Regions from separate parts of the Thalassotalea nanhaiensis genome, predicted to be linked through region 1. Evidence: predicted binding sites of a transcription regulator. Region 1 holds the regulator's gene; each other region holds the start of a gene.

Evidence for each region. The regulator FNR, encoded in region 1, switches genes on or off when oxygen is low (the NO sensors DNR and NnrR bind a similar motif). The targets are predictions, from matches to a motif close to TTGATCTAGATCAA.
Region 2: a site for FNR is predicted at 5,519-5,532, ahead of RI845_RS17870 (CbbQ/NirQ/NorQ/GpvN family protein). Genes of this name have one in related genera too.
Region 3: a site for FNR is predicted at 8,025-8,038, ahead of ubiU (ubiquinone anaerobic biosynthesis protein UbiU). Genes of this name have one in related genera too.

Annotation. Positions count from the first base shown of each region.
Region 1 covers NZ_CP134146.1:2,317,363-2,327,539, reverse strand. Annotated here, with positions in the region: gene RI845_RS10215 (NCS2 family permease) at 1-87, opposite strand, end outside; gene ttcA (tRNA 2-thiocytidine(32) synthetase TtcA) at 193-1,137, opposite strand; gene uspE (universal stress protein UspE) at 1,244-2,164, opposite strand; gene fnr (fumarate/nitrate reduction transcriptional regulator Fnr) at 2,328-3,050, opposite strand; gene RI845_RS10195 (sulfite exporter TauE/SafE family protein) at 3,094-3,762, opposite strand; gene ccoS (cbb3-type cytochrome oxidase assembly protein CcoS) at 3,769-3,990, opposite strand; gene RI845_RS10185 (heavy metal translocating P-type ATPase) at 3,998-6,400, opposite strand; gene RI845_RS10180 (FixH family protein) at 6,417-6,899, opposite strand; gene ccoP (cytochrome-c oxidase, cbb3-type subunit III) at 7,095-8,075, opposite strand; gene RI845_RS10170 (cbb3-type cytochrome oxidase subunit 3) at 8,075-8,254, opposite strand; gene ccoO (cytochrome-c oxidase, cbb3-type subunit II) at 8,257-8,928, opposite strand; gene ccoN (cytochrome-c oxidase, cbb3-type subunit I) at 8,939-10,177, opposite strand, start outside.
Region 2 covers NZ_CP134146.1:4,107,485-4,117,661, reverse strand. Annotated here, with positions in the region: gene RI845_RS17905 (hypothetical protein) at 1-868, shown strand, start outside; gene RI845_RS17900 (hypothetical protein) at 1,067-1,339, opposite strand; gene RI845_RS17895 (DUF3630 family protein) at 1,354-1,650, opposite strand; gene RI845_RS17890 (protein adenylyltransferase SelO) at 1,661-3,115, opposite strand; gene RI845_RS17885 (c-type cytochrome) at 3,297-3,596, shown strand; gene RI845_RS17880 (c-type cytochrome) at 3,662-4,135, shown strand; gene RI845_RS17875 (hypothetical protein) at 4,119-5,435, shown strand; gene RI845_RS17870 (CbbQ/NirQ/NorQ/GpvN family protein) at 5,610-6,428, shown strand; gene RI845_RS17865 (hypothetical protein) at 6,488-6,838, shown strand; gene RI845_RS17860 (c-type cytochrome) at 6,993-7,433, shown strand; gene RI845_RS17855 (cbb3-type cytochrome c oxidase subunit I) at 7,439-8,827, shown strand; gene RI845_RS17850 (hypothetical protein) at 9,112-9,441, shown strand; gene RI845_RS17845 (rod shape-determining protein MreB) at 9,551-10,066, shown strand.
Region 3 covers NZ_CP134146.1:948,412-958,588, reverse strand. Annotated here, with positions in the region: gene RI845_RS04360 (marine proteobacterial sortase target protein) at 1-614, opposite strand, end outside; gene RI845_RS04355 (hypothetical protein) at 724-1,038, opposite strand; gene RI845_RS04350 (RNA polymerase sigma factor) at 1,038-1,556, opposite strand; gene RI845_RS04345 (DUF6249 domain-containing protein) at 1,581-1,931, opposite strand; gene pdsO (sortase-associated OmpA-like protein PdsO) at 2,212-2,979, opposite strand; gene pdsR (proteobacterial dedicated sortase system response regulator) at 3,191-3,883, shown strand; gene pdsS (proteobacterial dedicated sortase system histidine kinase) at 3,896-6,058, shown strand; gene RI845_RS04325 (SOS response-associated peptidase) at 6,094-6,678, shown strand; gene RI845_RS04320 (GAF domain-containing protein) at 6,675-7,349, opposite strand; gene ubiT (ubiquinone anaerobic biosynthesis accessory factor UbiT) at 7,492-7,965, opposite strand; gene ubiU (ubiquinone anaerobic biosynthesis protein UbiU) at 8,104-9,099, shown strand; gene RI845_RS04305 (U32 family peptidase) at 9,110-9,982, shown strand; gene folX (dihydroneopterin triphosphate 2'-epimerase) at 10,151-10,177, shown strand, end outside.

The sequences.
Region 1 (10,177 bases):
CATGGTTAAGAATGTGGTGAAACCAGCCATGATTTCACGTTTTGTATTTGTACCATGTTCTACAAGCTTAAATAATTTTTCAAACATGCAAGTTTTCCTCAGTATATTTTGTCTAACGTATTGTTATTTTTTATATTTATTACTAATAGATAGCAGTTAAAATCAAAAAAAACGAATTTAAAAGTAATTGGGTTATTTAATTTCTGTAAAATTTACAAGGTCACCTTGCTCAAACTTAGGCTGAACAAAACTCGTTGCGGGTGTTATTTCTTCTTTATCAAAAGCAATGTCGCCGCCATTTACAACACCTGTATTTAAATCAACATTCTTAAAGTCGAATAATTGATGATCTGCTAAATGAGAAGGTACGACATTTTGTAATGCGGTGAAAATAGATTCGGCACGTCCTGGAAATTTAATATCCCAGTCTTTCAGCATGGCTTTAACATTCTGTCTTTGCAAGTTTGGCTGACTGCCACATAAGTTACATGGAATAATTGGAAACTGTTTTAATCCGGAGTACTGTTTTATTTCTTTTTCTTTACAATAAGCAAGTGGTCGAATTACTACATGTTCGCCATTATCTGATACAAGCTTTGCAGGCATGGTTTTGGTTTTACCATTAAAAAACATGTTCAGTAAAAGTGTTTCAATCATATCATCACGGTGATGACCCAATGCTATTTTAGTAACCTTTAAACGCTTTGCAGTGCTGTATAAAATCCCTCTGCGTAAGCGTGAACAAAGGCTGCAGGTGGTTTTCCCTTCTGGAATTTTATCCATAACAATAGAATAGGTGTCTTCTTCGATTATATGGTATTCAACACCTAACTCTTTAAGATATGTTGGTAATATATGCTCTGGAAAGCCCGGTTGTTTTTGATCTAAATTAACCGCTACGATATCAAAATGGATTGGTGCAGAGGCTTTAAGTTTGAGTAATATATCCAGCATGGTATAACTATCGGCACCGCCAGATAAACACACCATGATCTTGTCACCATTTTCTATCATGTTGTAATCGCTTATTGCTTTACCCACATGATGACGAAAACGTTTCTCAAGTTTTGCTTGCTGTTGCTTTGCAATTTTAACGTCAGTAACGTTTGATGGAGTATTCGGGGTCTGTAATGACATGTTGCGCACCGTATAGTTTACTTTAAGGCGCGCATTATACATAAGTTAAAAGCTTTAATAAATTAGCGATTAATGCTTTATAAGCAGTAAATCAATCAATTTAATTTTATTTTAGAAATGGCGATTGATAGCCGTCAGGTTTTAAAGCTAATAAATCACAGTTTAAACGGTCAATCACGTGTTCCGCAGTATTACCAATAAGTACTGCCGACAAGCCTGTACGGCCAATAGTCCCTAAGATCACCAATTCTGCGTCTATTTGTGTTGCAACTTTTTCAATGACATCTTCAGGTAACCCTTCTTCTACATGAAGAAATTCCTCCTTCATGCCAAATTTATCAGCATGCTCTTTCATGACATCCACATGATGTTGTTTCATCGCATCATTGTATTCATTGGCATCAAATTCTGGAATTTCTATGGCGATGTTTATCGGGGTGCCAGGGTAAGAATTAACAAAATGTACATCAGCATTAATCAGTTTAGCCAGGTTGATAGCCTCTTCAGAAATCTTGTTGTTTAATGACTGGTGCTCTTCTTCTTCACTACCGGCATTCACTGCTGCTAAAATATGACCATTATCAGGCCACGCGTGTTCTTTTACTAATAATAATGGTACCCAGCATTTACGAATCAAGTGCCAGTCGGTCGGGGTAAATATTACGGATTGTAAAGTGGGGTGCTCATGGGTGCTTTTAATAACAACATCAAAGCCATTGTCTTTTACTTCATCAAGAATTGCTTCAAATGGGCGGTTATGCCACACCACTTTAGTTTGGATGTCACAATCAAAGTCTTCTATCAGATCAGTTAACCAATTGGCTCTACCCTTAACCACAGTTTCACGCATTGCTTCACGCTCTTCACCGGACAGCATGGTAGTCATTTCATAGGAAAAGTCATAAATAGATAAAAACGCAGTGACCTTAGCACCTGAACTTTTGGCTAAAATACATGCTCTTGCCAGTGCTTTTTGCTCTTCAGTTGTTGGATCGATAACGACTAATATATTCTGATAACTTTCCATACGTTCACCAATATAAATATTATTAAGCTGATATAAGCTTAATATGAACTGGCGATTGTTACAAATATGTTATTGAATATTTATGGGGAATTGTGAAAAGTTTATTAACGCGTTGATTTAAATCAAATATAAATCAACGCGGCAAGTAGAGTTGGAAATTTGTTTATTTGCTATAACCGGCTAATTCAAATAAGCCATCTTTGTCTAATATGGTAATGAATTTATTCTCTACTTTGATCAAACCTTCCTTTTGAAAGCGAGTCATTAAACGAGAAATTGTTTCAATGGTTAAACCAATATAATTTCCTATTTCACTTCGGGTCATCGGTAAGTTAAATTCAACCGAAGATAAATGACGACTTCCTAACCTACGTCCGTAGTTAGCAAGGAATGTTGCTAATTTTTCTTCCGCATTTTTACGGTTTAATAGCAGTAACATTTCACTGCTACATTGTATTTCTGAACTCATTAAGCTCATCATCTGAGCTTTAAGTTTAGGAATTTTGCTTGAAAGGGTATCAAGTACTTCAAACGGTATTTCACACACCATTGACGTCTCTAATGCCTTAGCGAAGCTAGGATGGCTTTTATCTGAAAGAGCATCAAAACCCATTAAATCACCGGCCAAATGAAACCCGGTAATTTGTTCTTCACCTTGTTCAGAAATAATAAATGTTTTGAACGTGCCCGAGCGAATAGCATAAAGGGTATGCAATTCTTCACCTGCTTTAAAAATTTGGGTGTTTTTTTGCACTGGCTTTTTACGTTGAATAATATCGTCAAGTAAATTCAGTTCTGTTTCATTTAAACTAAATGGTAAACATAGTTCACTGATACTACAGTTCTGACATTTAATATTATTTGCAATGGGTATTATTTGAGGCATATTTCTTTACAATCTACATCTTAATTCTGTTGGATGAAGAGTACTAAAATATTTGATTTAGGGCAATATATAACGAAAATGTACCGTAAATAATCAGTAAAATTGCTGTTAATTTACGAATTAAAACAGATTGTAACGTTTTAGTTACAAATTTAAAGCCAGATGACAGGGTAAGTAAAGCTGGCAGTGTTCCTAAACCAAATGCAAACATGATTAATGCACCGTTGTACCAAGACGCACTGGCGATGGACCAAGTAAGGGTCGAATAAACTAATCCACATGGTAGCCAACCCCAAACCACTCCTAACATTAATGACTGCTTTATATTGGTAACGGGTATAAATTTCTTACTCAGAGGCTGTAGATACCTCCATAACATTTTGCCTATATTTTCTACTTTTGCTAAAGCGAACGACCATTTTGCGATATAAAGCCCTAAAAATATAACAAATAACGCGGCAATAACCTTTAACCATAAAATAGGAAAGCCTAGCGATTTAGCAGCGAGGGAACCCGTTAAACCAGCAATGGCTCCAGCAAAAGTATAAGCGCTAATTCGGCCAAAATTGTAGGCTAAGATAAGACTGATATTGGCTTTTGATTTGTCTTCGATTGACGCTGTTAGCATTGTTGTTATGCCGCCACACATGGCAACACAGTGTCCTGCGCCAGCAATACCAATTAGAAACGCAGATAAAAAATCTAATTCCATAAGTAGTTACTGATCAGTGTTACTTGGGGTGTGTTCATCGTTCGATTTAGTTGTTTCGCTTTTGGTAGGTTTTGTTTTATCAGTTGTAGGTTCATCATCAAATAAAATACTCATTCCCTGTTTTTCTAGATCGTCAAACTGTTCTGTTTTTACTGCCCAAAAAAATAAATAAATAGCTATCGCTGTAAAAATGATGGCAATAGGAATAAGGATGTAAATAACGCTCATAGAATCACTACTTTAATAATCTTAATGAATTAGTGACAACAATTATTGAACTTGCTGACATTCCTAATACTGCCATATAAGGGGTGATAAAACCACAAACAGCCAGTGGTAAAATAATAGCGTTGTAAGCAAATGCCCAACCAAAATTTTGCTTTACAATATTAGACGTTTTAGTGGCTATGTGTTTAAGTCTTAATAAGCTTGATAAATGATTATTCAATAAAATAACATCGGCACCACTTTTGGCTATTTCCGTACCGCTCCCCATTGCAATAGATACATGGGCTTGTGCGAAAACAGGGGAGTCATTTACCCCGTCGCCAACCATAGCTACAGTCTTACCTGCTTCTTGTTTATCAGCCAATATGGTTAGTTTGTCATTGGCACTACATGTATCAAAGGATTGATCAAGTTGTACCTGTTGATTAAACGCATCAACCCCAGCTTTATTATCACCACTGATCAACAGTGTTTCAATGTTTGCTAAACGCATGTCATTTATGACTGTTTTGGTATTAACTCGTAATGTATCTTGCATATAAAACGTTGCTATTAGAATGTTATCTACCGTTAATAAACATTGTGCCTTATGATGGCTGTCATCTATAGGTGTAAATTGTTCAATCCAGCTCACTTTACCAATGCATATTTGGTGACCATCTTTAGAGCCTTTAACGCCGCAACCGGGAACCACTTCAACATCTTTTACATTGACATCGTGGTTTCGATATTCATTAAATGCTTTCGCTAATGGATGTTCAGAATGTGCTTCTAATGCTGCAGCTATTGCTAAGATACTGTCTCGGTCATATTGTTTGTTAAGTAAAACAATATCTGTAATGGCAAATTCGCCGTTGGTTAACGTGCCTGTTTTATCAAAAGCTATACAGTCTATTTTAGGCATAGTTTCTAACACGTGGGCATTTTTGATCATGATGCCGTCTTTGTTTAATCTGATTGTGCCACACGTTAACGCGGTTGGGGTGGCCAGTGACAGGGCACAAGGACATGTAGCAACTAATACTGAAAGTGTTATCCAAAACGCCTCTTCTGGAGAGTGCATCGTCCAATAAATCGATGTACCTATTGCGGTTAACAATATTAATGCGACAAAGTATTGTGCAATACGGTCGGAGAGTTTCGCGATGGCTGGTTTATGAGCTTGTGCTGATTCACTTAGGCGGATCAAATTGGTAAGGAAACTATCAGAATTAGTTTTAACAATTTCTATGGTTAAATTGCCATCACTGTTTACCGTACCGGCAAATACTGTAGACCCTTTAGCTTTTTGCACAGGGGAATGTTCACCGGTAAGCATGGCTTCGTTGACACTAGACTTACCTGATAAAATTATTCCATCTCCTGGAATAGTTTCACCGGGTTTAACAATGACTATATCGTTTAACTCTAATTGCTTGGCACTGACCACCTGTTCTTGCTCTTGTTGATCAACAATAACAAGTTTTGTTGCGGTTAATGGCATAAGCTTCAACAGGTTAGCTGATACCTCTGCAGCTTTTGCCCGCGCTCTAAACTCTAGATATTTACCGATCAGCAATAAAAAAGTGAACATTGCTAACGACTCAAAGTACACTTCACCTGAGCGTGTGAATGTTGCCCAAGTACTGGCACAAAACGCCAGTATAATTGCAATAGACACCGGAACATCCATTGATAACCGACGGGCTTTTAATGCTGAAATGGCTCCCGTGTAAAATGGAAATGCGCCGAAGGTAACAATGGGTAGGGTGAGAACAAAGCTCGTCCCACGTAAATAGGCCAAATTATGCTCTGCTAAGTCACTAAATGCGCCAAAATACAAACCGAAGGCAATCATCATGACCTGCATGGTTAAAATACCGGATACGCCAAGACGACGAACAAACGCTTTCGATTGTTGTTTATTGCGCTGTTCGGCTAAGTTAGCCTTAAATGGTAACGCTTGATATCCAATTTGATGAATCGCGGTTAAAATATCACTGAGTTTGATAGCGTCATTTTGCCAAGTAACAGTGGCTCGTTGTGTTGTCGCGTTAACTTGTATTTTAGCGATGCCAGGTTTTTGTGATAATTGCTTTTCTATTAACCAAGCACATGCTGCACAAGACATACCATCGATAGACAGTATGGTTTCTTTACAATTATCAACGTCGAAGGTGAATTCATTCTGTAGGTTTTCATCGTCAATAAACTGGTTATTGAGCAAGGCATCAGGGACTTGAGCGTCAACTTTATTACCTTTTTCACTACGAAATCGGTAATAGTCTACAAGATTGTTGTCTACGATTGCGCTTGCGACAGCCTGACAACCAATACAGCACATATCTCGAGCTTTGTCGTCAATGACAACTGATAACGAAAGACCCGTTGGGATTATTTCGCCACAATGAAAACAGTTTGGATTGTTCATTTTAGTGGTTTATTCATTAAAATTGTAATTCAAACTCGGTAAATTGCGACTGAGGCAGGGCAACCGTAGTTTGCATTTTCCACTCACTATCAAAAGGAGTTACCAATACACGCCATTTCCCTTGTACGTTTTGGTCAAAACTTTGACGCATCCAACCTTTACCGTCAGGCGTTAATTTCACTGAAAAGTCACGTTCAGCCATGGTCACATGGTAGAAATTTACGTTAAGAACCGGGAATGTTTTTTCAATGCCTGTTGGAATTAAAATAATTTCATTATTCGTCACTTGCATATCAAAGCGAATGCCTAGCTTTTGCGCCAGTTTGTATTTACGAATGTCCTGATTAATGCTTTTGCCCTTTTTATAGTAATCATCAACTACAACGGTGTCGGCATTGTTTTGAGCAACAAAAAAGACGGTAGTACCGACGAATACTGAAATTAACGGAAGACCAAAGACTAGATAAGCCCACGGCTCTTTATACCAAGGTGTTTGCATTTAAAAGTTCTCTGTTGTGTAAGTGACCATGTTAACGCTTCATTAAGAAACAAAAAAGAGGGTGTTACATTAAGTAAATTGTTATTTGTTTATGCTATATTTTACAGCGTAAACAAATAAAAACTCAGGGTTTATACAGAAAAAACAAAACCCTGTCTAGCAATGCCATCCAGGGTTTTGTTGAAAGCAGTTTAGTTACTCTTGGTTAGATAAGCTATAAACGTACGCACTAATTACACGTACCTTATCTTCACCTAGAATATCTTTCCAAGCAGGCATCACACCAGCACGGCCATTGGCAATGGATTGCTGAACAGCACGTTCAGAGCCACCGTATAACCATACATTGTCGGTAAGATTAGGAGCGCCTAATGGGATACCCATTGCAGTACTACCTGTACCATCAGCACCGTGACATGCTGCACACATAGCAAACTTTGCTTCGCCTTTAGCGGCTAATGCAGAGTCTACTTTAGCTGCGCGCTCTGGGTTAAGAGAAAGTACGTAAGCCGCAACTTCTTTAACACCTTCTTCGCCACCAACCATAGTTTCCCATGCGATCATGCCTTGTGCTTTACGACCATGCAAAATTGATTGCTCAATCGTTTCGCCATCGCCGCCGTATAACCAGTCATTATCAACTAGGTTAGGAAAGCCGGTTGTACCTTTGGCATCACTACCGTGACATTGTGAACAGTTTTGTAAAAACAAACGTTGGCCAATTTTCAGCGCTTTTTTGTCTTTACTTAATGATTCAACGTCTTGTTTAGCAAATTCTGCAAAAATAGGACCAAACTTAGCATTTGCTCTTTCAATCTCACGGTCATACTGAACCGCTAAACCAGCTTCTTTTGCACTAGCAACTTGAGCTTTTGAGTCAGCAAGGCTTGTTACGTCTTGGTTTGAACTTTTCCAACCAAATAACCCTTGATAGCTACCTAAACCAGGGTATAAAGCTAAGTAGCCGAAACCCCAAATAATAGTAACTAAAAAGAACGTGCTCCACCACTTAGGAAGAGGGTTGTTTAATTCTTCGATACCGTCAAACTCATGGCCCATCGATTCCCCTTCAGGAACACCAGCAAAGTTTGTTAAACACCAACGTAATAGTATCCAGCAACCTACTAAGGTGCCAAGTGTTAAAACAGATATCCATACAGTCCAAAATGTAGACATTAATCGTCTCCTTTGTTCTTATTCACTTTGTCGTTTTTATTTTCGTTTTCGTCAAAAATAGAATTAGCAGCTTCATCAAACGATGATTTACGATTTTTGTTATAAGCCCACAGTACTATGATGATAAATAGTACGAAGATTAATACCGTAAAAATGCCTCTTAATAAGCCAATATCCATAATTATTTCAACGCATGACCAAGTGATTGTAAATATGCGATAAGAGCGTCCATTTCAGTTAGACCATTCTTACCAGTAATACTTTTCGTCGTTTTAAACTCTGAACCTGCGTTAGCAATATCGTCTTCAGAATAAAGAGGGATAGGGTTACCATCAGCATCTTTATGGCTACGATTTTTTGTAAGCATGTTAAAAATTTCCATCTTTCTGGCTGATAACTCATTTGACGCTGGCGTTTCAGCTAACCAAGAATAAGATGGCATATTTGATTCAGGAACTACTGAACGTGGATCCATTAAATGAGCATAATGCCAATCATCTGAATAACGTTGACCAACACGAGCCAAATCTGGACCAGTACGCTTAGAACCCCATAAAAATGGATGTTCCCAAACTGACTCACCAGCTACAGAATAGTGGCCGTAACGTTCAGTCTCAGCACGCAAAGGACGGATCATTTGTGAGTGACAGTTGTTACAACCTTCACGGATGTAAATGTCACGACCTTCCATTTCTAATGCCGTATAAGGGCGTAGACTTTCAACGGGTGTCGTAGTTTCTTTTTGGAAAAACAAAGGTGTTATTTCAACTAAACCACCAATACTGATAGCAGCAATAGTCATAGTGAAGAACCAGCCTAAGTGTTTTTCTACTTTTTCATGTTTATTTTGCATGGGGTTCTCCTTAAGCCATTACTTCTTGTTTTTCTAAACTATTGTCTTTAGCACCAATAGTTTTGAACATGTTGTAAGCCATTAATAGGAAACCAGCTACCACTAATACACCACCAACAAAACGGATGAAGTAGAATGGGTATGAAGCTTGTAAACTTTCAACGAAGCTGTAAGTCAACGTACCGTCAGTGTTAACCGCACGCCACATCAAACCTTGCATTACACCTGAAATCCACATTGCGACGATGTATAAAACAATACCCGTTGTGTGTAACCAGAAGTGTACATTGATTAATTTAATGCTGTACATACGACCTTGGTTAAATAACACAGGGATCAAGTGGTACATTGCACCTATTGAAACCATCGCAACCCAACCTAGAGCACCAGAGTGTACGTGGCCAACTGTCCAGTCGGTGTAATGAGATAATGCGTTTACAGATTTAATTGCCATCATTGGCCCTTCGAACGTAGACATACCGTAGAAAGACAGAGAAACAATCAAGAAACGTAAGATTGGATCATGGCGAAGTTTATGCCATGCACCCGATAACGTCATAATACCGTTGATCATACCACCCCATGAAGGTAGGAATAATACGATAGACATTACCATACCAACACTTTGCGTCCAGTCTGGAAGCGCTGTGTAGTGTAAATGATGAGGGCCGGCCCAAATGTATAATGATACAAGTGCCCAGAAGTGAACGATTGATAAACGGTAAGAGTAAACAGGGCGTTCAGCTTGTTTTGGTACAAAGTAGTACATCATACCTAGGAAACCTGCTGTAAGTAGGAAGCCAACGGCATTATGTCCGTACCACCATTGCATCATCGCATCGATAGCACCTGGGTATAACGAATAAGATTTTGTCCAAGTTAATGGAATAACCATTGAGTTACCAATGTGTAAAACAGCAACGGTTAGGATGAAACCACCAAAGAACCAGTTTGCAACATAAATGTGCGATGTTTTACGCTTTAATAAGGTACCAAAGAATACAATTGCATAAGACACCCAAACTAAGGTGATTAAAATATCAATTGGCCATTCCAGTTCAGCATATTCTTTTGAAGAAGTCAGCCCCATAGGAAGAGTTATTGCAGCGGATAAGATAACTGCCTGCCATCCCCAGAAGGTGAAAGCGATTAATTTACCGCCGAATAGTGCTGTTTTACAGGTACGTTGTACAACATAGTACGACGTTGCAAACAGAGCGCTTGTACCAAATGCAAAAATTACCGCATT
Region 2 (10,177 bases), 1.8 Mb from region 1:
ATTATTTTATACACAAAGCACAAATACTATTTGGGGATATGGAAATAAGAACGTATTTAACTTAGATGGTAGTGTTAGCAAAAACTTAAACATAGAATCTTATGTTTGGGTCGAAGATTTATGTTTTATTAATGAGAAACTATTTATTCTAACAAGTGGATCAAATAGCGGTTTGCATGAATTTAATGCCCAAAATAGTTTTTCATTAACTAACAAGCATTCTTACTATTCTATTTTCAAGCCACTTACAAATGCTGAAATAGGCTGTAATAATAACGCAATAGTCATTCCTGGAAGTGATAAATCAGCCATATTTAATCTAAACAACTCCGAATTTTCTACCTTCGCAGACAAAGATTTAGGAGATGTCGCATATTTTACTAAAGGAATAGTTTCTAGTAGTGATATTAACAAAATATTTTTTGTAAACAGTGGTTTATCCTTAGGTTATTATGATCTGATTAACAGTCCGAACGCTGCAACAAATATTCTCCTTCCAGAAGAAAAAACTGAAATATTTTATAATCGACCTATTCTGCCAATAGGATTGGAAGATGATAGTCAGCTGAGTTTAATCGGAACATTTCATTTGGTTATGGATAGAGAAAATCCAGAAATAATTTTGCATGAATTTGATAATGGAAAAGACTCAGATGTGAATGAAGAAATAAAAATTATCGATGGGGATAAAAATGTCATTGTTACAACATTAGGCATATATAGGGCAAGTGATTTTAAGTTGTTAAAGCAATTCCCTAAGTTCAAATATTCTAAATCTTTTATCATTGATAATGATAATACTTTGCATATTTTACTGGCCGGTGGTGAATTTGTTTATAAAACTTCAATTGATCGACTTTTTATGTAAAAACTTCTAACACTTGGGCTTCCAGATAAATTAGGGATCTGAATTACCAGATCCTTTTAATCCCTTGCCGTACATTGGTAAAGTTATTCCACTTTAATAGATAATGTCATTTATGAGTCATTACTAGAGCGACACGGTATAAGAAAACAGATAACTTTATTCCCGATTATAGATCCTGAAACAAGTTCAGGAAACGGGTTACTTGTTATCTTGTTTTTTACTGTGCTTTTTAAGTGACTCATCAAGTTGTTTTTGATTATCTGCTTCTTTCTTTTTAAGAGAATCACAATAATCGCTATTCTCTAATCCTTTGCAGTTACCCATCATAATAACCACATCGTCATCTTCGTCTTTGTAATTTCCCTCATCTAAATTGTCAGCTAATTGTGGCGTAACATTCGCTTCCTTTTTTTCTTGAATTGAAACACAGGCGGTTAAAGACAATGTTAATAACAGTAAAATAAATTTCATTTAACGCTCCAAATTTAGGAATTTAATAATGAGCTAATTTTCATCAACTGTTGGTTTTCAAGTTGATCTTCAGGTTCTATCCAACAAGATTCACTATAGCTTTCAAAGTGCAATATTAGGTATGCATTGTTATACGTAAAGCGGAAATATTCTCGATCTGCGCCTTGAACGCGTTCTTTTAATTGATAATCGGGTAATTGCTTGAATACACACTCTGAAAGGAAATTAATATCATCTAGATCCCACTGTTTGGTGAAAACAATGAGTAGTAAATTGTCGTTATCTAATGTGGCTGTTTTTATTTGTTGCATTGTATTTCCATTAAGTTCCACAGAACGTACGGTAGTTTACGTCACCATCTTCAGGTAAGTCTTGAAAATCACTGGTATGTATTTGTTGTTTATAAGGAGATCTTAACACCTGTAAAAACCGATCTGCTGAGCTTAAGTCACCGCTGGTTTCACACTCATTTAAAATCGCTTCTACATGATGATTTCTTGGGATTACAACAGGGTTTTGTTCACGCATTAATGACTGCGCTGTAGCGTTATCAATACTAATTTTTTGCAACAAATCTCGCCATTTGTTATACCACTTGCCAAGCGTAGCATTTAAAGATTCTGCCTGCTCACTATCACTTAAAGACTCTGTCAGTTGTACAAATGTAAGGGTGTAATCGAGCTCTTGAGTTTGCAATATATCAAGAAACTCTTTGATAAACGCTTTTTCTATTAAGCATAGTTCAGGCACGCCAAGCTTTTTAGCGAGCATTGTATAGTACGCATCATTAAAGTCTTCAGCGAACTGCAAAATAATAGGCTCTAATAATTTGACCGCTTGTTCACTGTCTTCATCAATAAGAGGAATTAAGCTTTCGGCAAAACGTGCCATATTCCATTGGGCTATATTAGGTTGGTTGGCAAAGGCATAACGGCCATTTTTATCAATAGAGCTATATACTGTACCGGGATGATAAGCGCCGAGCATAGCACAAGGACCAAAATCGATGGTCTCTCCTGAAATAGCACAATTATCAGTATTCATTACGCCATGTATAAATCCAACGCGCATCCACTGCACTACAACGTCAATTTGTTTGGTACACACGGCTTTTATAAACTCTAAAATATACCCGTCAGCTTTAGTGTCTATATCTGGGTAATGGCGATTAATTGTATATTCAGTTAAGGCGGCTAATGAATCGACATCACCTCTAGCAGCAAAATGTTGGAACGTACCTACCCGTATATGGCTGGCAGCTACGCGAGTAACAACTGCGCCGGGTTTCGGCAATTCACGATATACGGTTTCACCTGTAGCAACAACGGCTAAACAACGAGATGTAGGCACGCCTAATGCGAACATAGCTTCACTCATTATAAACTCACGAATCGCAGGGCCAATGGCACAAAGGCCGTCGCCTCTTCGTGAATAGGGCGTCTGCCCAGAGCCTTTCAGTTGTATGTCTCGTTGAATGTTGTTTACGTCGGTTACTTCACCCAATAAATGAGCTCGGCCGTCTCCCATATAAGGGTTGAACTGACCAAATTGATGGCCTGAATAAGCAAGTGCCACGGGCTCTGCACCAGCGATTATTTTATTACCAGAAAAATATTGAGCAAGTTCAGATTTATCCTGACAAAATGAAGTTGATAAGCACAAATCCTCGGCAAGGGTATCATTCCAAAACAATAAGCTTGGTTTAGACACTTGTGCCGGCATCGCCGATTGATAAAATTTGTCACCTAATTGGTGATAGGTATTTGAAAATTTCAATGTTAACAACTTATTTACAATGGGTTTTCTGATTCAATTTTATCGAATAGTGTAACAAATACGCAAATAATTTAAGCAATATCAAGTTATTATTCAAAATAATCGCAGACAGGGTAAACTTTTTTTCATATAATCAATCCAGTTAACATAAAGTTTATTAACATAAGAAGAGTATTTATCTATGAAAAAATTAGCTCTAGCATTAGCTGCAACAGTAGTTATGACTGCCCCATCAATGGCTGCAGACGCAGAAGCCGGAAAAGCAAAATCAGCCATGTGTGCTGCTTGTCACGGTGCTACAGGCATTTCAGCTGTACCAATGTACCCTAACTTAGCGGGTCAAAAAGAAGCTTACCTTGCCAAGCAACTTAAAGACTTCAAAACTGGTACTCGTAAAGACCCAGTAATGTCAGGTATGGCTATGCCATTAACTGACGCTGATATCGCTAACTTATCTGCATATTACGCAAGCATCAAATAAGTGATATTAAGATATAAAAGCGCATATAATGCGCTTTTTTTGTGCCCTAAATTTAACTTTTTTATATGATGAAATTAATCCAATTTTTTATTTTTTTCTCCTTTAGCATGTTGTCATATGCTGTTGAAATTAACCCGCCAGAGCCAACTAAACTAGAGCCATCAGATAAAATTGCAGCCAAAACATCAAACCCAGATATGCTTCATATTGCTGAACAAGAAGTTGATTTTGATGAGCAGCAATTATTATTAAAGCAAAAAAAGTTGAACACCCAAATTGATTTTTGTGCACCTTGTCATGGCAAAACAGGGCATTCTCCTGTGCCTATTTACCCCAACCTAGCTGGCCAACATCAAGAATATTTACTTAAGCAACTGTTAGCATTTAAGTACAGGCGTCGAAAAGATTCGATTATGCAAGGTATGGTAAGTCGATTAAATGAAGATGATATGCTTGAATTAGCGAAATATTATGCCAATATTTCTACAGGTCTCTCGCAAACCAACGTAACTGGAGAAGCGAATGAAAATTCTAATTAATGCTCAAAAATGTATCGCAGTGCTGTTAACTATTACATTATTCTCATGTGGTGGAAATTCAGGTTCTGAAGATGAAACGACTAAGGTAGAAGTAAGTATGGATCAACTGGCTGAACGATACGTTAAGTTAGCGCTGCATGTGGGGAAGCATCAGAATTATTATATTGATGCCTACTACGGGCCTAAAGAGTGGCAAGAAGAAGCTGAAAAGTTACCTTTAGATAAGTTGTTAAATTTTGCTGTGCAATTGGAAGATGATCTAAATAATTCTAACGCCATTGCCGGCGAGCAACTTCGTAAAGATATGTTGGTGGTTCAGGTTCGCTCTGTTAAAGCATTTATTGAACAATTAAACGGCAAGAAATTTAGCTTTGATCAAGAGTCTATGGCACTTTATGATGCGCAATCGCCAAACTTAACCGAAGCAGACTTTGACAAAGCATTAGCTGAACTAGATAAATTATTACCCGGTGAGGGAGAGTTAAACCCTCGCTTAAAAGCATTCAAAGATCAGTTTGTGATCCCATTAGATAAACTTGGAAAAGTGTTTATTGCGGCGATTGAAGAGTCACAAAAGCGCACTAAGGCAAATATTGAATTACCAGCCGAAGAGTCTTTTACTATTGAATATGTGAACGACAAACCATGGAGTGGTTACAACTGGTATAAAGGCAACAGTTTTAGTTTAATTCAAGTAAATACTGATTTTCCAATTCAAATAGACCGAGCAATAGATTTGGCTAGCCACGAAGGTTACCCCGGTCATCACGTGTTTAACTCATTAATGGAAAAACACTTGGTTAATGGCAAAGGCTGGTTGGAATATTCGGTTTATCCATTGTACTCACCGCTTTCTTTATTAGCTGAGGGTAGCGCGAACTACGGCATTGAAGTGGCTTATAGTCATAGCGAGCGTATGGCATTTGAAAAAGCGATATTATTTCCGTTAGCGGGCTTAGACCCTGAAAAAGCAGAAGCTTACTATCAAGTAGAGAGCATTTTAGGGAAACTATCTTATGCAGGGAATGTGGCAGCCAAGCGTTATTTGGATGGTCAAATTGATAAGCAGCAAGCAGCAGCATTCTTAATGAAATATGAGTTAAGTACAGCAGATAAGTCAAATCAACGTGTTGGCTTTATTGAGCGCTACCGTGCCTATGTAATCAACTACAACCTAGGTAAAGACTTGGTTAAAGATTATGTTGAATTTAGAAGTGGTGACGATGCACAAAAGCGTTGGCAAGTATTTGCCGATTTACTATCGAATCCAAAAAGTGCTTCTATGATGGTTGTACGTTAATAAAACAATTCACTGTGTTTAAACACAAAAAATTAGCTCAGCCTCCTTTTTGTGGGGTTGGGCAATCCTTTCCTATTTTTACCTTGATCTGAATCAACTAAGCTCTTATCTCAATTGCACCGCTGTTAACATAGGAGTAACTTATGCAATATGTAAGTTACATATTGAGATTTTATGAGTACTACAAATTTAAAACTGACTTCCGACCCCATTGATGTGCCGTATTATAAAGAACAAAACAATGAAGTGTCTTTGTTTGAGTATGCTCACCAACATCATTTGCCAATTCTGATCAAAGGTCCTACGGGCTGTGGTAAAACTCGCTTTATTGAGCACATGGCAAAAAAATTGAATAAACCGCTTTATACGGTTGCTTGTCATGATGACTTAACTGCTGCAGATCTCGTTGGCAGGCACTTAATTGGTGCAGATGGAACTTATTGGCAAGATGGACCCTTAACAAGGGCTGTTCGTGAGGGGGGAATTTGTTATCTTGATGAAGTGGTAGAAGCGCGTAAAGATACCACTGTTGTATTGCACCCGTTAGCTGATAATCGTCGTATTTTACCGCTAGAACGAACCGGGGAGTTACTAGAAGCACACCCTGATTTTATGCTGGTTGTTTCATACAACCCTGGTTATCAAAACTTATTAAAGGGCATGAAACCTAGTACAAAACAACGCTTTGTTGCGTTAAGGTTTGACTATCCTGAAAAAGAAGTAGAACAGCAAATATTAATCAGTGAAGCAAACGTTGAGTCTCATTTAGCCTTTACTTTAGTTGAACTTGCTCAAGCATTACGTCGCTTAGAACAAAATGATTTAGATGAAGTTGTGTCTACCCGCTTATTGATTTATGCAGCCAAAATGATGTCAAGTGGCATGGACCCGTTAGAGGTTTGTAAATCTTGTTTAGCAGAGCCATTATCAGATGACCCAGAAACAATTAAAGCGTTAATGGATATTGCCAGAATATATTTTGATGAATCGTAGTGTATTATCAGGTTATTAAAGTTTATAGTTAAAATAACGTCTAAGTGTATGAGATCATTATGTTAATAAATCCAAAATCATCCGTACATTTAGCCGTAACCTGCCAATCACTATTTTTAGCTAATCTATTAATATTGCCAGGGTTGTCATTTATTGCCTTACTTTGGCTGTTCTTCAAATACAAAAGTCATCGCGCCTGGTTACGGGTTCACTTGTATCGTGCCGTGCAACTATCGGTTGTTGTTGGGCTTGTCGTCTTTATCCCTTTAATCTTTATTTTACTGTCTGATGAAGCACCATTTCAGTTAATGGCAATGTTGCTGTATTTCATTCTTGTGCATACCGGTTTTGTGTTAATTGGTATGCTTAACCTTGCTCGTAGCATGGTTAAAAAGCTACCTATCTTCTAATTCATCCACCTTAATATTAAAATTTTGTTTACAAATAAATGTATTTTTAAACATTTTTGCAACAATATTCATTAGTTTGATTTCTATCAAGATTTGTCCCGCTATAGAGTTTTAAGATGTATTTGCTTTATTAAATACTATAAGGGAGCAACCCATGTCAGAAAGTTTTACTAAAGGCATGGCGAGAAATATATATTACGGCGGAAGTGTTTTCTTCCTTTTGATATTTCTTGCTTTAACTTTTCATACTACAAAAGAAATGCCAAAAAGAGACAACCGTCAAAACATAACCGAATCCGTAGAGCGTGGTAAACACCTTTGGGAAGAGAATAATTGTATTGGCTGTCATTCCCTACTGGGTGAAGGTGCATATTTTGCGCCAGAACTTGGTAATGTTTTTCAACGTCGCGGTGGCGAAGCCGGCTTTAAAATGTTTTTCAGTGGTTGGATGAAAGCACAACCGTTAAATATACCTGGTCGTCGTCAAATGCCTAACTTCCATTTAAATGATCAAGAGATTGAAGATTTAGCTGAGTTCTTAAAATGGACCTCAGAAATGGACGTTAACGGCTGGCCGCCAAACATAGAAGGGTAAGGCAGATGAATGCATTAAAATATCAATCACAGGCTGTTGCAAAACCATATTTTGTTTTCGCCTTAATCTTATTTGTTGGGCAAATCTTATTTGGCCTAATAATGGGCTTACAATATGTTGTAGGTGACTTCCTTGCTGGCGCAATTCCATTTAACGTAGCTCGCATGGTACATACCAACTTATTAATTGTATGGCTGCTATTTGGCTTTATGGGATCAGCGTATTACTTAGTTCCTGAAGAAGCTGAAACTGAGTTATATAGCCCGAAACTGGCTATAATCTTATTTTGGGTTTTTGCCGCAGCGGGTGTTGCAACTATATTAGGTTACTTGTTAGTTCCGTATTCTACGTTAGCTGATATTACCCTTAATAAATTGTGGCCGACTATGGGGCGTGAGTTCCTAGAGCAGCCAACCATTACCAAGCTTGGTATTGTTGTTGTATGTCTTGGTTTCTTATTTAACCTGGGTATGACGATATTAAAAGGTCGCAAAACAGCCATTAACATGGTGCTTATGACCGGTTTAATTGGTTTAGCAGTATTCTTCTTATTTGCTTTCTACAATCCAACTAACTTGGCATTAGATAAATACTTCTGGTGGTTCGTAGTTCATTTATGGGTAGAAGGTGTTTGGGAATTAATCATGGGTGCAATTCTAGCTTATGTATTAATCAAAGTTACCGGTGTTGACCGAGAAGTTATTGAAAAATGGTTATATGTGATTATTGCCATGGCATTAATCTCAGGTATCTTAGGTACAGGTCACCACTTCTATTGGTTAGCAACTCCAGAGTACTGGCAATGGGTAGGTTCAATATTCTCAGCCATCGAACCATTACCGTTCTTTGCTATGGTATTGTACGCCTTTAATATGGTTAACCGTCGTCGTCGCGAGCATCCTAACAAAGCCGCTACTTTATGGGCGTTAGGTACTGCAGTTATGGCATTCTTGGGGGCTGGTGTATGGGGCTTCTTACATACCTTATCTCCAGTAAACTACTACACACATGGTTCACAAATAACCGCGGCCCATGGTCACATGGCGTTTTACGGTGCTTATGCAATGATCGTAATGACGATTATTTCATTCGCTATGCCTAAGTTACGTGGTATCGGTGAAGCAAACTGTAACCGTGCACAAGTACGTGAAATGTGGGGATTCTGGTTAATGACTGTTGCTATGGTATTCATCACCTTGTTCTTAACAGGTGCTGGTGTATTACAAGTATGGTTACAACGTTTACCAGAAACTGGCGAAGCATTAAGCTTTATGGCTACTCAAGACAAACTAGCTATATTCTACTGGATGCGTGAAGTTGCTGGTGTTGTTTTCTTATTAGGTCTAATTGCTTACATCTCAAGCTTTTGGGTTAAAGAAAAAGCTACCGCTTAAAACTTGTTTTAAGTAAACATAACTAACTAAGCCAGTTGCGCAAGCAACTGGCTTTTTTGTATTTGGAAGTACTAAATGCAAAAAAGCAGTGTAAAGGATTAAAGGTTTCAGCTAACTCGTAAGTGTGTGACCCTGTCTTATCACTTCAACAATTGTAGTATGTTTACAAAAAATCGAAGATGACAACATTTGCACCGTTCAGGTTTATACCGTAAATTATTCTAAAGCCTATGGGCAGAAAGAGCGATAAACTGCCGTAAGCCAAATCCTAAAAGAATAATAATATGAGCGTTTTTCAAATAGCTATCTTATTGGTTATTGCGTTAGTTGTAGCCACGTTTTTCTTTTCAACATTGAAGAAAGGCGAATCACCACCACCCAAAAAAGAAACATGGAAATGCTTTTTTGTAGGGCTTGCTATTGCAGCTCCCGTGACTGTTGCTTTTTATAACTTACAAATAGTTCCTATTGTTATGTGGTTTCTTTTATATGCGGGTGGATTTATACCTTGGTGGTCTAAATATAAAAAAGCTTTTGCTTACCAATGGGGAATGTTTTTTGGCATTACCGTTGGCTTAATTTTCATTTATGAAGGTCCACTACAACTTGTTTAATAGTGGTTTGCGTAGTTATGCTAATTAGCGTAACTTATTGAAATTGAACAGCTCAAATGAGCGATTTGAAGCACATGCAAAAACTGTATAATCAAGGATGAAGTTATAAATGCTTAGAAAAATTTTAAACAAGTTTAGTTCTGTAATTTACGTCCAAATATGGGAAAACCGCATTAGGGTTGTAGATACGAAATCAGGAAAGGAATTCGATGAAAAACCTTTTGTTTTGATAAAGGAAAACAATAAAGGGGTTAAGGTTATTGCAGCAATTGGTAATGACGCCGAATATGTAACATCCTCTAAAGAAGAATCTATTAACCCATTCTCTCATCCTCGTTTTTTACTTAACAATTTTTATGTGGCGGAGAAAATTCTACAGCATGCCATCTATACATTAATTGGGAAGTTTGCCTTAAGACCAGCCCCGACAGTAGTAATTCACCCGATGGAAAAGCTAGAAGGTGGATTAAGTCAAATTGAAGATCGAGCGTTTAGAGAGTTAGCGGTAGGGGCTGGTGCATACGAAGTAATTATATACACTGGTAGCCCACTGTGTACTAAAAGTATTAATTTGGAAAGTTTGAAGAATCTAGACGATATTGTCAGCGTTGCAAGCGTTCAATGAGATAATGTTTCTAGGCACAAATTTGACGTTAACTGATTGAAAAGGTTAATGTCTACTAAGAGCGAGAAGCTGACCGATAAAGAATTATAAAATAGCACAGGAACACTGAGG
Region 3 (10,177 bases), 1.4 Mb from region 1:
GTTATTGTTAATGGCAGGCGTAAGCTAAATGTGTTGGCAAGTAACGGTACTTGTTGCAAGTAGCTGATTTTAATTTTGATCGACTCTCCAGGGGGAATATTTGCGACCGAGGTAGTAAACAGATTAGGTCTTTCTTGCTCGACTAAGCTGGCTTTCTTTCCTGCTTTTTTGGCAGCTTCGTAAGTTTTCTTTGCCTGTTTTCGCTCTTGTATTTCGGCTTTAATAAACCGCTCCCCAATCCACATTTCCATATCATCAACGGCGACACCTTCAGTCAGGGGAAACACATATATTCCTTCTACCCAATCAGGTGATGTGTTGGTGAAACTTTGAGTCAGAACCACCCTTGCCATCATGGCATTCACATCAACGTTATAGTCACTTGCCGTAACTAAGGAATGCGTTATTCCCTGCTCACTTTTAAGAAATAAGCTGCCTGATTCAATGTTGTTATAGTCTATAGTTTTTGAATATTGGCTTGTAATCTGGTTTGAGTTGGAATTTGTACTCGCGTATACAACAAAGCTACTAACAAGCATAGAGCCAACAATAAGGTAGGTAAGCCAGAGTGCTGAACCGGTTAAATAATGTTTGAATGAGGGTTTAGGTGTCATAAAGTTTCTCCATAAATTGTGATTCAATTTAAGCGAAACTTTATGACAATAGGGCTAGTAAAAAGTGACCTTAGTCCTATAAAAAATGATCAATTATGAATTAGCTGTTCTAAGCGAGTTCATCGTTAATGAAATAACACACCAACGCAACAATGAATAACGGTACAGAGCTTAATAACACGGACTGAATACTTGCTAATTCATAAATTTTAAATTGGCTGATTGAGTTTATAATCATCGTTGTAGGTAAGAAATACAACAAGGGGATTAACGCGATAAGCGCAAACAATTGTAAAATAAAAAATCGTTTAAAGTTACGTTTGTTGGCTTTATCAAGAGTTTGTTGAACAAATTCTTTAGAATCGACTGTTGGCATAGGCTTACTGAAAAGCGATTCTAGTTGCTGCTCATTAAAAGGGCACATTATGCTGCTCCTAATTGTAATTGTTGGCCGATAGATAATAATTTATCCTTGCCGCGTTTGCAGTGCGACTTTACCGTACCTAAAGGCATGTTTAAGATTGAAGCAATTTCATCATGACCATAACCCAGCGTCATATTCAGGGTTAGCACTGCTCTTTGCTCGTTACTTAAAAACTGCATTAATTGCATTACCATGTGTTCGTTTTCACAATTATCAGTAATTGCAATTTCTGGTAATGCCTCTTGCACTTGCTCTTTATTTTTTGCTATTTGATTTAAAAAATTACGATAGGCAATACGATATAACCATGATTTAAACGCCTGGATATTATTTAATTTACCTAATTGTTGATAAGCAGTAATTAAGCTTTCTTGAGCGATGTCATCAGCAAGAGCATGGTCGCCAGCGGTTAATCGCCGGCAATAGCCGCGCAAATCTGACTGGCATGCCTTTACTATTTCAGTAAATGCATGCTGGTCATTTTGCTTTGTAAACTTAGCGATTAATTTGTCTAGCATAAGGTTAGCGTATCACATCATTGCTTAAGCGTCTTTTGGACCAAACTTCCAAACGACTAGGTAGCCAATTCCAATTGCTAATGGGAATAATGAGAACCCGACCATGTCGATGCCATATGGATTAATAAGACCATATATACCAATGGCTACAGCTAAACTAACTAACAGTACACCGCGTTTAAAATCAGCGTGCGGATTTTTCTGACCTTGCAGTATTTTTTCAATACTTTCAGGGGACATAGACTGGCCTTTTTCAAATGCTACTTGCAAGGTTTGATGTAACGCTTGCTTGCCTTTAAAAGAAAAGAAAAAGAATGAAAAGCCAATAACGCCTAACATGATAAATAATACGATAGGGATAAGATTGCCGTGCATAATAAACTCCAATAATTTAAAAATAATGTGTGTTATTTAATAAGAGGTGTTAAAAGATGGTTTTAGATGCAGCGATTGAAAATAAATTTATTAAAGCTACTAATTCAATATTAACTTATTAACTCCATGGCAGTTTGCATTCCTTCTCCCTGAGCAAAACAGAAAATTATACATCCATGTATTTTCTGCATATAGCTCTTCCATGAGCAAAAAAAGCCATAATTCTGCTGAAAAATGGCTTCTACTTGGCGGGGGTTATTTAGATGTTTAAAAAATCAATTTATAAGTTTGCTTGCTTTGCCACCTCCTCACTATCAACTTTCAGTTTCATTACAACACGTCGATCAAAGTAATTTACTTCAGAGGCAACAGTTGCATCTACCGGTGCCAACTCTCCAAATGCATTGGTAAAGATTCGTTGTTCTTCTATCCCTTCATCCAGTAATAATTGTTTAACACTGGCAATACGCTGTTCGGCCAATTGCAGGTTGCGTTGTTCATCGCCCTGTTTATCGGTATAGCCTGACAGGTCAATATTTAAGTGCGGCGAACGCTGTAATACTTTCGCTAAAGCCTGCACCTGTTGTTCATAATGCGGTTCAATTACGCTCGAACCGGTTCTAAACATTAAGCTTACTAAAATGTTTTCTACTTGCGCTTTTTCACTGTTTTCATAGCTGTTGGCAATGTTCATCACCTCTTGCTGATATTGCATTTCAAGGTTTTTAATTTCGCCTTTATACTTGTGCTTTGCATTGGTCGCACTAAGTTTTTGCTGTTCAACTTGTGTTTCTAACGCACTTATTTCTTCTTCATTAATCATATTTTTAGCGATGAAGTCGCCGGCTATAGCTGTAATGAATGCGCCAGGAGGTCCACCAAAAATACCGCCAATAATTGCACCTATACTTACCCCTACTTTTTCTTCCGTTGGGATTTCTTCAATGTGCTCAATAATGTTCTTCTCTTCAGCGTACGCTTGTGGAGTAATAAATGCTGTAGTTAATAATACCGTACTAAGGGTTATTGCTGTCATTGTCTTTTTCATAGTGTTTACCTTTTTTGTTAATATAAATAAATCGTTCAGGCCGTAACCTTTCAATGACTTCATTAAACCCAATAAAAATGACAATCTATTTATTCTAAAATGAACTTTTAACGCACAATTATGACCAATTATGATGATTAGCCTGTTATCCTTAACATTATGCTTTTTATTGATATATTGATTTCAAACAGTCCAAAGAAAAAGAAAAGATATGAGCAAACGAATTGCAATTGTTGAAGATGATGAAGCAATTAGAGAAAACTATGCCGATGCCTTGCGTAAGCAAGGTTTTGTTGTGCAAACCTATAAAAATAAACAAACAGCATTAGATGCTTTTGATTTATCGTTGCCGCATTTGGCCATTTTAGATATTGGACTTGAAGATGAATATGATGGCGGGTTTGATTTATGCCGATACCTTCGAGACAAGTCTGAAACATTACCGATAATATTTTTAACCGCACGAGATTCAGATGCCGACTTAATTAGTGGCCTGCGTTTGGGCGCTAATGACTACGTTAGTAAAACGATGAGTTTTGCAAATTTAAGTGCTCGCATTCATGCCATTTTGAATTACCTTAAATTTATCGATAAGCCTATTATTGAAAACAAAGTAGAGCGCGGTGAGCTTAGCATTAATAAAGATAGGTTAAGTATTCATTGGCGAGATAAATTAATTAATACCACCATTACTGAATTTTGGATGGTTTATTCATTAGCGCTAAATCCGGGTCATGTTAAAAATAAAGAGCAGTTAATGAGCGACGCCAACATCGTTGTTGATGACAATACAGTTACTGCTCACATCAAGCGCATTCGCAAAAAATTTAATGCTCAAGACAGCTCTTTTAATTGTATCGATACCGTATATGGTATGGGTTATCGCTGGCATGATGAGCAATAGGGAATAATCGAATTGCGCTTAAATATCACCGTAAAGTTAATGTTTTTTGCCAGTTTTTTACTGGCTATTCCAATGATAGGTTACAACTATATTTGGGACATGGAAAAACACTTGCGCAAAGGCCAAGAGCAAACCTTAATGAACAATGCCAAAGCATTGGCAACCGCACTGCATGAACGGGAAAATTTATTTAATACTCAGGCAAGCTATAAAGATGCATTGGTGAAAGGTAAAGATTTTTTTCCAAGTGAAATTACTAAAGCAATTAAACTGGACGGGCTTGATAATGATTGGCTAGAACATGCCAACACAAAAAGCATCAACTATTACAACCACTTAAACCAAATAAACTCGACGTTCAGCGAAGCTGAGGTTAGTTTAAACTTTAGTTCTCAAATAGGTCGATATAAAGACTATGTATACGCATTACTAAAAGTATCTGACGATAGTGTGCTCTTTCGACCGAGCAATGCGTTATCGGTTGTTGAAAATGATCATATTGAAATAGCCACACTCGATCAAAACCAAGAGTTTTCTCGCTATGTTATCAGTAACCATGGCGTAGGCTGGATCAGCGCATTCAAAATGCCGCCAGCAGGCTCTGAAACGCATCCAGAAAATGAGACGGCAATACAGGGTCAATGGCAATTAACAAAAGACGGTTACATTGTTGAGCTTCGAATTAAAAAATCATTACTGGGAGAAAAGGTTGGTTTTAGTATTACCGACATTGACTCTTTCGCCCAGCCAATTGAAAAAGTAGTCATTGGTACTGCCGATACTCAAAACTCAAATGATTTAGGTACTCTTACGGTACCCTCGCCTCAAATTGAAAGTATTATAAAAGCTATGGGCCGCAGTCATTCAAAAATTCGAGTCGTAGATAAGCATCAGCAGCTTTTAACTGAACATGGCGATATTCAAAATGCCGCAGGAGATTGGTCAGATAATAATTTTTACCTGGAGCAGGATACATGGTTCAGTCAAATAAGAAACTTGATCATAAACCCTTTTTACCAATACTTTTTAACTAAGCCGCCAAAGACATTTACCATTGAGCAATTTGAAAATCGTCGTCATAAGAACCGTCATGTTCAAACCGCAATAAATACCGGAAAGCTAACCTCTTTATGGTGGACTACCAATGACAATAAAGCAGTAATTCTGTCTGCTGCTCACCCAATTTATGTTGATAATCAAATAAAGGGCGCAGTAATTGTTGAAGAAACAACTCATGGTATTCGCAGTATTCGTAATAAAGCGGTTGAAGGGATATTACTGACCAGTATTTTCATTTATTTATCCGTTGCTGCATTGTTTCTATATACCCTAAGGCTTTCATATAGAATTAGAAAATTACGCAATCAAACCGATGCCGTTGTTGATGAACAAGGCAAAATAAAAGCGAATTTACCCAGTACAAAAATAAATGATGAGATTGGTGATTTATCAAAAAGCTTTACCAACATAATAAGCCAACTAAGCCAGTACAATAATTATTTGCAAAATATGTCGTCACGTTTGTCGCATGAGCTGAAAACCCCAATTTCAGTTGTGCGATCATCGCTTGAAATGATGGAAAATCAGCACTTGCCCCATGACAGTAAGGTATATATGAAACGTGCTAAAGATGGCATTAACCGTTTGAATTCAATGTTAATGGCAATGAGTGAGGCGACACATTTAGAGCAGGCATTGGCAACATCTGAAAGCGAAAAATTTGATCTTGCTGCGTTAGTTGAAGGTTGCGGTCAAAGCTATCAACAAATTTATCAACAACAAAACTTCGATATTAACATCACCAACAAACCCATATTTATTAATGGCTGTGACGAGCATATCGCGCAACTGTTCGACAAGCTAATATCAAATGCGGTTGAATTTAGTGACAATGGTGATGATATTAACGTTAATTTGGCATTAGACAATAGCAAAAAACAGGTGATGTTAACGGTAGAAAATAAAGGCGCTTTGTTACCTCAAAAGATGCAGGCGAATATTTTTGATGCCATGGTGTCAGTTCGTAATGAAGAGCAGAAAAAACAGCCTCATTTAGGCATTGGCTTATATATTTGTAAACTGATCAGCGATCATCATAAGGGTACTATAATTGCTGAAAACTTAGCTGATAATACTGGTGTAAGGTTTATACTTACCTTACCTATAGCTAAATAACCTGAACTCGGCTTAATAAATTTAGGTATGCAATTATGTGTGGACGATTCTCAGTAAATAAACAACAGGTTGAAACTTGGGTTACAAGCAATTTGCTCAGCCCATTTACCTGTGTAGAAAACAACGATTTATGTCCTAGTCAGACAGTAAGCACCATAATACAAACAGAAGATAATCTGTGTCAGCAAGATGCACTATGGGGAATAAAGCCCGCATGGGCAAATAAATTATTAATTAATGGTCAAGCGGAAAGCATTACTGAAAAACCAACATTTAAGCAGGCGTTTAAACATAGACGCTGTGTTATTCCATTTTCTAGTTGGTTTGAGTGGAAAACAGACGAGCAAGGCAAAAAACAAAAATATCAGTTTGTTGATGATCAACAAACGCCATTGTTAATGGCCGGGATATATTACCAAGCCAAAGACTCTGACACACCGCTATTAGTCACCTTAACCACTAAACCAACTGAGCAATGCGGCCAATACCACAGCAGAATGCCGCTATTGGTGCCGAAAAATTCGATTAACGAATGGTTTAGCAAAGACATTGACTTAGTTACGCCACTGCTAACAACAATTGAGCAACCTTTTCAGATAACTGCGGCAGATAATAATTAGTTGGCTTTTATCTCTTTAGAGTAGTCATCTTCATTGATATCGAACTCTTTAGAGTGGGTCATATAAGGATGATCTTCTAAGAATATTTCAATGGCACGCTTTACTTTATTGCCAATGAAATCAATTTTGTCGTCGAAGAAATGTTTACGATGATCTTCAGAATCAAAAATTCCTATCACATCTCCATCAGGGCCAAATATCGGACAACATAGTTCTGATTTCACTTTTGCATCACAACGATAATATGGACCTACGTGGGTATCGACATCAGGAATATAATATTGCTGCTTTTCCATGATCACGCGGGTATTAATTGATTTTTCCAAATGCTCCTCTGAGATCTCAAATTCAGCTTTACTCATTTCGCCGTTGTATACGTACTTAACCAGTTTGTCACCATGGCGAAGGTATATACCAAACCAAAGAACATCACTTTTAATGTGGATCCAGCGTACTAAACGATTTAAACGAGCGAGTAGATCCAGCAAATTTGCTTTTTGCTCTTCGCTATCAACATACTGCATTAAGTCATAGGTGTTACCAGCAACTTTATAGATTGGACACGTGCCATCTTCGTTTAACTCAGGTTCAATATAAGTTAACAAATGATCATGGTTATCAAGGCTGTTAATTGGTTCGTAAAGAACCCCTAAAATGTCAAATAAGCGCATTGGCTTTACCTATAAATATAATGTTATTAATTCGTCAATTTAGATGTATAGACGTCTAAATGAAAAATCTATTATACAGAAGAATACTCCGTTGCCAACATTTTTGTTTATAAAGCGGAAAAGCAGGTGCGACGATTAACAATTACAGTATCTGCGCATAGGCATTAATTGGTTTAGTTATTAACTCTGGCAGTTGGCTAAGCTCAACCCGATCAAGCAAGTTTTTAACGGCTAAACCTAATTCAACATCACCTTCTATCAGCAACTTTCTTTTAAAAAACAAAGTGTCTGGATCAATCGTTTGTGATGCTAATAGCACGAAGGAGTTAAACTCACCGCTGATCACAACGTCACTACTTTGTGTGGTGATGCTAGCGTGACTCACCAATATTTTTTCATCTTCAACACTAAAAAACCAAGACTTATTAAGATCAGTAACTTTGATTTCTAAAAACACTTGTTCAAGAAAGTCTAATTCACCATCAATGAGTTGCTCTTTTAACACATTGTTAAGTGCAACCTCGATAACTTTATTTTGAATAGATTCAGGTACGATATGGCTTGATATATGAGCTATTTTAGGCAGGATTACTGACAGTTTGCTAGGTAAATTCATAACGACTCTTGCGGTAAATTTTAATAATTCAACGATAACAAATTAAAAATATCTTTTATTTAATCCATATCAAATATCTGCCTTGCTAAAAAGATAAAATAATCTGGCATAATAATAACTAAGAGTATGATCTTAACCATGGAATTACTTTGCCCGGCAGGTAGTCTGCCTGCAGTAAAAACAGCGCTGGAGCATGGCGCTGATGCAATATTTATTGGCATGAATAATGAAACTAATGCCCGTCATTTTGCCGGACTTAATTTTAACGATAAACGCATTTTACAAGCGGCCAATTTAATCAACCAACAAAATAAAGACTTACATATTGCTATTAATACCTTTGCCAAACCTGGTGAGTTTAAATCATGGCAATATACAGTAGACAAAGCCGTAGACATTGGTGCAAAAGCATTAATTATTGCTGATATGGCGGTGCTTGATTACGCCGCAGATAAATACCCTGATGCCGAAATTCATCTTTCAGTACAAGCTTCAGCCACCAATAAAGCGGCTATCGATTTTTACCGTAATAACTTCAATATTCATCGAGTTGTTTTACCTCGAGTATTATCACTTCAGCAAGTTAAGCAACTCTCTAGGCAAACCGACATTGAACTTGAAGTGTTTGCTTTTGGTAGCTTATGCATTATGGCCGAGGGGCGCTGTTATTTATCTTCCTATTTAACCGGAGAAAGCCCAAATACAGTAGGTGCTTGCTCTCCGGCAAAATATGTAGACTGGAAACAAACCGACACGGGTTTGGAGTCACGACTTAATGATGTATTAATTGATCGCTATAGAGACGATGAAAATGCCGGCTACCCTACTCTGTGCAAAGGCCGATTTAAAGTTAATGATAATATTTATCATGCCCTGGAAGAGCCAACGAGCTTAAATACAATCGATTTAATTCCAGAGCTTGCCAAAGCCAATATTGCTTCAGTAAAAATTGAAGGACGACAACGCAGTCCAGCATATGTGGCCACCGTAACGCGGTTATGGCGACAAGCCATCGACTCCTACAAAAAAGATCCTGATAACTATAAAGCGGATCCTGCTTGGATGAGTGAGCTTGGTAATATTTCTGAAGGTTCACAAACAACGCTCGGTGCTTATCACCGTAATTGGCAATAGAGGAAAGTTAATGAAATATTCATTAGGCGCAAATCAATTTTATTGGCCCAAAGCACAAGTAGAAGAGTTTTATCAACAAGCAGCATGTTCAAATGCCGATATTATTTACCTTGGTGAAACTGTTTGCTCCAAACGGCGTGAACTTCGCCAAAAAGACTGGTTGGAGCTCGCCATAGATCTGGCAAATTCAAACAAACAAATAGTACTGTCTACCATGGCATTGTTAGAAGCACCATCTGAGGTTTCAATTCTAAAAAAATACTGTGATAACGGAGAATTTATTATTGAAGCCAATGATGTTGGTGCAATTGAGTTTTGCCGCCAAAACAATGTTGAATTTGTGTGTGGTCAAGCAATAAATGCCTATAATGCTCCCGCTTTGAAACGACTAATTAGCATGGGAATGCAACGTTGGGTGACGCCGGTGGAACTGGGTAGGGATTGGATAAAGCAAACCTTGGGTGAATTAGAAGACCAAGGGTTGCGAGACAAATTTGAGGTAGAAACTCAATGTTATGGCCATTTACCTCTCGCCTACTCGGCTCGTTGCTTCACCGCAAGAAGTGAAAATAAAAGCAAAGATGACTGCCAGCTTTGTTGTATCAATTACCCAAGCGGCCGAATTGCCGATAGCCAGGAAGATAAGCAACTGTTTGTGCTAAACGGCATTCAAACAATGTCAGGCGATTGTTATAACTTAAGTAATGACATAGAAAGTATGAAAAACTTGATAGACATTATCCGTATTAGCCCGCAAGCAGAAGATACGTTTAGCATATTAGATAACTTTATTGCCAAACAGCAGCACCCTATATTTGAGCAATTACCAAAAAACCATTCGAATGGTTATTGGCATCAAATTGCAGGAATGAATACTGTATAAATCAACTCCCACACGATTGATAAGAGTAGAGTTTTAATCTTTCTACTCTTGTTTTCGTTCGCCTTACCATTTAATTGTTTCTACAAGTTGTTATACTAAATAAAAGCGTTGTTAGAGATAAGTATGAGCTCGGTTCAAAATATACAAAATAATACCAATACATTGATTATGGATGATGCAACTATTGATATCATC